Rosistilla oblonga: one gene and its partner. The protein of the gene in region 1 interacts with the protein of each later gene in a pairwise test. Links are inferred from orthologs where the notes say so. Each region holds a gene or a part of one and is shown on either strand. Other genes may lie near its edges.

Region 1 (3,324 bases):
CTACAAGCTGGCTTCGCTCGACGCCCATCCGCTCCCCAGCGTGATCGATGTCGGTGGAGTCCCGGTTGGCGGGGGACAGCTTGCCATGATCGCCGGCCCTTGTGCCGTCGAGGAGCCCGATCGGATGCTGCGGATCGCCAAGGCGGTCAAAGCGGCTGGAGCCAATATTTTCCGCGGCGGCGCCTACAAACCACGCACCAGTCCCTACAGCTTCCAAGGTCTGGGAGAAGAGGGACTGAAGATTCTCCGCGACGTCGGCGATGAATGTGGGATGCCGATCGTGACCGAGGTGACCGATCCGCGGAACGTCGAAACCGTTGCCAAATACGCCGATCTGCTGCAGATCGGGGCTCGCAACATGCAGAACTTTGTCCTGCTGACCGAAGCGGGCCAGTCGAGCAAGCCGGTGCTGCTGAAGCGCGGGATGAGCGCGACGATCGTCGATTGGTTGATGAGTGCCGAATATGTGCTGGCACAAGGCAATCCGAACGTGATCCTTTGCGAACGCGGAATCAAAAGCTTCGACCCTTCGACGCGGAACCTGTTCGATGTCGCTGCGGTCCCCGTCGTCAAAGGCTTGAGCCATCTGCCGGTGATCGTCGACCCGAGCCATGCGACCGGCAAACCTGCGTTGATTCCGCCCTGTGCGTTGGCGGGAGTTGCTGCGGGTGCCGATGGGGTTCATATCGAAGTCCACGATCAACCGGAAGTCGCCAAGAGCGATGGACCGCAAGCGTTGCTGCCCGATCAATATGGCGAGGTGGCCCAGCAGATCGCCAAACTGGCGGCGCTGCTTGGCAAAACCATCGCCCCGCTGCCGGCTGGCAAATCCGCTAGCTAACGCGTCGGCGGGTGCGTGACTCAGCCAATTCGTGAGCCGCCGGCTAACAAAACACTGCTTAAAACGAATAACAAAACCTACTCGATACACAAACAACCGACAGAGAGATTGCGATGCGAAAGCCATTCATTTGTGGTAACTGGAAGATGAACACTCGCGGCGAGTGTGGCGTGGCGTTGGCGAAAGCTGTCGCCGCAGGGATTCCCGCCGGCAGCGAAGTGGAAGTCGGCGTTTGCCCTCCCGCCTGTTACCTCGGTGGCGTCGGCGCCGCGATCGCTGGATCGGCTGTCGGACTGGGCGCTCAAAACATGTTGGCTGAAGCCGACGGTGCGTTCACCGGTGAGATCAACCCCGCGATGTTGAACGACCTCGGGTGCCGCTACGTGATCCTCGGACACAGCGAACGCCGCCAGTTCTTCGGCGAAACCAACGAAGGCGTTTCCAAGAAGACCGGCGCCGCATTGGCTGCCGGTTTGGTGCCGATCGTTTGCGTTGGCGAAACGCTGGAACAACGCGAAGGGAATCAAACCGAAGCGGTTGTCGCCGAACAGATCGCCGGCTCGCTGGCTGGTATCTCGGCGGAACAACTGCCGACCGTCGTGATCGCATACGAGCCCGTTTGGGCGATCGGAACCGGTAAAGTCGCATCGCCCGAACAAGCCGAAGCCGTTCACGCTCACATCCGCAAGCTGTTGAGCGACAAGTTTGGTAGCGAAGCGGCTGAAAAAGTCCGCATCCAGTACGGCGGCAGCGTCAAGCCAGGCAATGCGGCGGAACTGTTGGGCCAGCCCAACATCGACGGAGCGTTGGTCGGCGGTGCGAGCCTGAAAGCGGAAGATTTTCTGGGTATTATCGCAGCAGCCTAAGGCGACAGAATCGATTGCTAGCAGGTTCTCGCAGCGAAAGGCTGCGAGATTGCCGCGATCGACGTCAATTCAATAGTGACGGCAAGCGTCAACCATTTCAAAAAACGGATTACTTACGATGACGGCATTGGTATTTGCAAGCATGGCGGGCGTTTTCTTTGGCTTGACGCTCTCGACTCTCTCCCTGTTCCTGATCCTGTTGGTCCTGGTTCAACGAGGCAAAGGGGGCGGTTTGACAGGAGCGTTGGGTGGACCCGGTGGCCAAAGTGCCTTCGGTACCAAAGCGGGCGACCTGTTTACCAAGATCACCTCGGTCGTCGCCTTGGTCTGGATCTTCTTGTGTGGTGCAAGCGTCTACGTCATGGGCAACGCCCTGCCACCTGTCGACAATGCCGTTGTCGTCGAATCGCCTTCTCTGGAAGGTCTCGATGCCGCCGGCGAAATGGTCGATGAATCGGCTGCTGTCGCTCTGCCTGGCGACGATGAAGAAGTTGTCTCGGAAGAACTCGTCGACCAGTCCGACGTCGCTGTTCCTGGCGATAGCGAAGAATCAGCGATGACCGAACAGCCAGCGGCCGAAGCGGCGAAGACTGAAGAACCTGCAGCCGAGGCTCCAAAGGCTGAAGAGCCAGCAGCGGAAGCTCCAAAAACCGAAGAGCCGAAGGCGGAAGCTCCTAAGACGGAAGAAGCCGCAGCCGAAGCAGCGAAGGCCGAAGAGCCAGCACCAGAAGCTCCTAAGGCTGAAGAGCCCAAGGCGGATGCTCCCGAGAGCGAAAAAGCTGGCGAGTAGTGCCGGTTTGGTCTCGAATGCCATTTGACGCGTCGGATTGTTCCGAAGGCTGCAGAAGTCTTCGGAACGTCTCTGACGCGTCGCCGCGGTGCGACGCGTTTTCCATCGCGCCCCGTCTCATTTAAAAGAAAATGTTCTGCCCCGTGGCAGCATTAAACTTCGGGGCGGCTCACATCCGCAACCGTCGATCGGTTGGCGGACGCCGGCGACTGGTTACGGTTTCCGGCGGTGCGACGAGCTAAAATCTTCAGGGCTGGCCCTCTGCCGAGCAAATGAGTCGGCGGCACCGCAATCGGTGGTCGGGCTCATGGGCTCCGTCTTTCGGCACCGTCTTGCGACACGAACGCGGGCCCACTTTTCGTCTCCACTCACAACAAAGCTGTCTACCAATGCTTCAAAGTATGACCGGCCAGGGGCAAGCTCAATCGACGGGCGACCTTGGAACCGTAAGCGTCGAGATTCGCACGGTGAACAACCGCGGCTTGAAGCTGTCTGCTCGGTTGGGAGACCAGTTGAATCGGCTCGAACCGCAGGTTGATGCCGTCGTACGCCAGCATTTGACGCGTGGATCCGTCAATCTAAACGCTCGCTGGCAGCGTGCTAGCGCCGCGTCGGCGTATCGGATCAACGAAGCGGCGCTGACCGAATATCACCGCAGCCTGTCGCAACTGCAAGCGAAGCTCGACGACACCGCGCCGATCGATTTGGCTCAACTGGCCGCCCTGCCTGGCGTGATCCAAGAGGCCGACGATCAGACGATCGACCCCAAGGAACTGTGGGCGCTGCTGCAACCGGTGCTGGTGGCGGCGTTGGAGAATCTGAACCAG
Region 2 (3,391 bases), 800 kb from region 1 along the record:
GGCGAGATGGGCAACTGGGGCGTCCACGTCCTGGACGACGTTCGCAACAACGTCTTCCAAGACCAGGTCGCGTTGCCCAAACAAATTCTTGGTGGCGGCGGACGTGTGGTCCTGGGCGACGCGGGGCAAACGCCCAACGTCCACTTTGCGTATTTCGACACCGGATCGATTCCGGTCGTGATCGGACTGTCGAATCTTCCCGACAAAGCTGGCAGCAAAAAGAGCCCGGCGCATCCGGGCCCCGGCAGCGGATACGTCGTCTATTGCGAAGGGGGCCGTTTGGAAGGCCAACGCGGCCGCGCTCAAGCGTTTGATGCCGACGGGAAAAAGCTCGCCAGCTTCAAGGGATCGGGGGGCAACGTGTTGCATCAAGCGAACTTCATCGATGCGGTTCGCGCTCACGACCGTTCGCTGTTGAATACCGAAGTGGCTGTTGGCAACGACAGCACTGGTTGGTGCAACCTGGCCAATATCGCGTTCCGCGCCGGCCGACCGTATTCGCCGCAAGATGCCGCATCGGTCGAGTTGCCCCAGTGGAACACATTGATCGGCGAGATGGATCAGCATCTGAAATCGCACGAACTGTCGTTGGACAACAGTGCGATTCAGATGAGTCATCTGTTGACGCTCGACGAGAAGACCGAGCAGTTTGTTGGCGACGATGCCGATGCAGCAAACGCCTTCTTGAAACGGAAATACCGCGAAGGTTACGAAGTGCCAACGATCCAAGCGTAGGCTTGGGGGCACATTGGAATAACGCAAACGGGGACTCTGGTTTATTCGGAGGCCCCGTTTCTTGTATACTCATCGCCTGATTCCGTTTCGATGCGTCCTATGATTTTCCCACCGTTTCCAACAACCCGAATCCGCCGATGATTGTTCCTGTTAACCGCGAGCGACTGCTGCAACGTTTCCTGCAATATGTTCAGATCGGCACTGCGGCCGACCCGCACAGCGAGACCTATCCCAGCAGTCCGCAGCAGAAGGATTTGAGCCGCGTGTTGGCGGAGCAATTGGTTGCGTTGGGCGTAGCCGATGCGCACATGGACGACCACGGTTTGGTCTGGGGAACGGTCCCGGCAAACGTCGCCGGCGCTCCGGCGATCGCGCTGAACTCCCATGTCGATACATCGCCCGAAGCTCCCGGGGACGATGTGAAGCCGCAGGTGATCGTTTATCAGGGAGGCGATATTCCGCTGCCCGAAGACAATCAAGTCATCCGCGTCGCCGACTGTCCCGAACTGGCCGATCTGGTCGGCAAGACCTTGATCACCACCGATGGCACGACGCTGTTGGGAGGCGATGACAAAGCGGGAGTGGCGATCATCATGGAATTGGGTGGCGACGCTGATCGAAAATCCGCAACTGCCCCACGGTCCGGTCAAGATCCTGTTCAGCTGCGACGAAGAGATCGGACACGGCACCGACAAGATCGACTTGGCTCAATTGGATGCCGTCGCCGCTTACACGTTGGACGGTGGCGGAGCGGGAGATTTGGACGTCGAAACTTTTTCAGCCGATGGAGTTCTGGTCACCTTTACCGGGCGGAACATCCATCCGTCGATCGGCAAAGGGCGGATGGTCAACGCGACGCGGGCGGCGGGCTTCTTTCTGCAGCAGTTGCCCGACGATTCGCTCTCGCCCGAATCGACCGATGGCCGCGACGGATTCATCCATCCGTATGAGACCGAAGGAGGCGTCGGCCGGGCGGAATTACGCGTGCTGTTGAGGAGCTTCGATACGGCGGAGCTGACTCAATACGCCGATCGACTGCGACAAGCGGCAACGGCGACTGAACAACAATATCCCGGTCTCGCGGTCCGCGTCGAAGTCAAACCGCAATACCGCAACATGGCCGACGGTTTGCGAGAGAATCCGCGGGTGGCCGATCTGGCGGAGCAGGCGTTCCGAAACCTGGGCCGCCCGGTCCGACGCAGCATCATCCGCGGCGGGACCGATGGTTCGGCGTTGACGGAGAAGGGACTGCCGACGCCAAACCTGTCCAGCGGTCAGCACGCGATCCATTCGCTACACGAATTCGCATGCCTGGAAGAGATGATCGAGGCGGTCGAGCACCTGCAGGAATTGCTGCGGTTGTGGTCCGGAAACGACGGAGTAGCGGGAGCCATTGCGGTTGCCGAGGAAATTTTTGTTGCGGCACGATGCCTAGCTCGTGCGTTTGTCGCCCCGGCCGAGAATCGTTGTACTATGATGTGTAGACGCTGCATTGCACTACGCCTTCCCACCTACTGACGAGACTCGCCATGGTCGTGTTCTTTCGACGATCCTCTCTTCCGATTCTGACCTTTGCGATCTTGATCGCTCACGCAGTCTGCCAGCCGGTCGTCAGCCAGGCTCAACCGCGGCCGAACAATAAATACGGTCAGACCGATGATTTTCGGCAGATCGACCAGTGGCTGCCAACGCCCAATAAATACCGCTCCGCATCGGGAATGCCGGGCCCGGAATATTGGCAGCAGCGAGCTGACTACAAGATCGACGTGCGGTTGGACGATCAGAACCAGAAGATCACCGGCAGCGAAACGATCGACTACCACAACCCACGCTCCAGAGCCGCTGGGGTTCCTGTGGATCCAATTGGACCAGAACATCTTTGAACCGGGATCCGACGCGATCGCAACCGCGACGGCGCCGAATCTCTCCGACCGCGCATCCTTTAATACGATCCGATCGCTGTTGGCGCGGGAATCGTTTGAAGGAGGCTTCAAGATCCACGGCGTGACCGACGCCGAGGGCGGGCCGCTGAAATACACGATCGTCAAGACGATGATGCGGATCGATCTGCCCACGCCACTGCCGCCGGCGAATCGACGACCGTCAAAATTCGCTTCGACTACTTGATCAATGACAGTAAATTAATCCACGCCCGGACGGGGTACGAGTTCTTCGAGAAAGACGGCAACTACATCTACGAGATCGCGCACTGGTATCCGCGCGTCGCCGCGTTCACCGATTACGAAGGCTGGCAGAACAAGCAGTTCTTGGGACGCGGTGAGTTCACGCTGGAGCTGGGCGATTTCGAGGTCCGGATCACCGCTCCGGAGGATCACATCGTCGCGGCGACCGGCGTTTTGCAAAACGGCGAAGAAGTGCTCACCGAAACGCAGCGGCAGCGTCTGGAAAAGGCGAAGACCGCTAAGGAGCCCGTCTTCGTCGTCACGCCCGAAGAGGCTTTGAAGAACCAGAAGGATCGCAGCAAGCAGGACAAGACTTGGGTCTACCATGCCGAGAACGTTCGCGATTTCGCATGGGCCAGCAGCCGCAAGTTCATCTGGGACGCTCAAGGTCACGACCAGAACGAGAATCCCGTGATGGCGATGTCGTATTATCCGAACGAAGCCGAACCATTGTGGAGCAAATATTCGACGCA

What was found. Proteins that work in one complex are often made in the same cells at the same time.
Region 2: the proteins of tpiA (region 1) and pepT interact in binary tests that used the Escherichia coli proteins (3 or more experiments, as listed by UniProt). The link is inferred for Rosistilla oblonga from one-to-one orthologs.

Annotation. Positions count from the first base shown.
Region 1 is NZ_CP036292.1:2,841,782-2,845,105, forward strand. The notes cover bases 1-2,830. They hold tpiA (triose-phosphate isomerase), read left to right. Parts: upstream 1-954; coding sequence 955-1,707; downstream 1,708-2,830. Other genes in these bases: aroF (3-deoxy-7-phosphoheptulonate synthase), read left to right, coding at 1-841; secG (preprotein translocase subunit SecG), read left to right, coding at 1,826-2,497. In the rest of the region: CA51_RS10055 (YicC/YloC family endoribonuclease), read left to right, coding at 2,887-3,324. UniProt on the Escherichia coli protein: Involved in the gluconeogenesis. Catalyzes stereospecifically the conversion of dihydroxyacetone phosphate (DHAP) to D-glyceraldehyde-3-phosphate (G3P).
Region 2 is NZ_CP036292.1:2,040,691-2,044,081, forward strand. What follows is about bases 399-3,295. They hold pepT (tripeptide aminopeptidase PepT), read left to right. Parts: upstream 399-1,338; coding sequence 1,339-2,253; downstream 2,254-3,295. Other genes in these bases: CA51_RS07280 (Gfo/Idh/MocA family protein), read left to right, coding at 399-735; CA51_RS26460 (hypothetical protein), read right to left, coding at 777-1,385; CA51_RS26120 (hypothetical protein), read left to right, coding at 2,265-2,618; CA51_RS26125 (hypothetical protein), read left to right, coding at 2,599-2,862; CA51_RS07290 (M1 family metallopeptidase), read left to right, coding at 2,859-3,295. Also shown: more of CA51_RS07280, read left to right, coding at 1-398; more of CA51_RS07290, read left to right, coding at 3,296-3,391. UniProt on the Escherichia coli protein: Cleaves the N-terminal amino acid of tripeptides.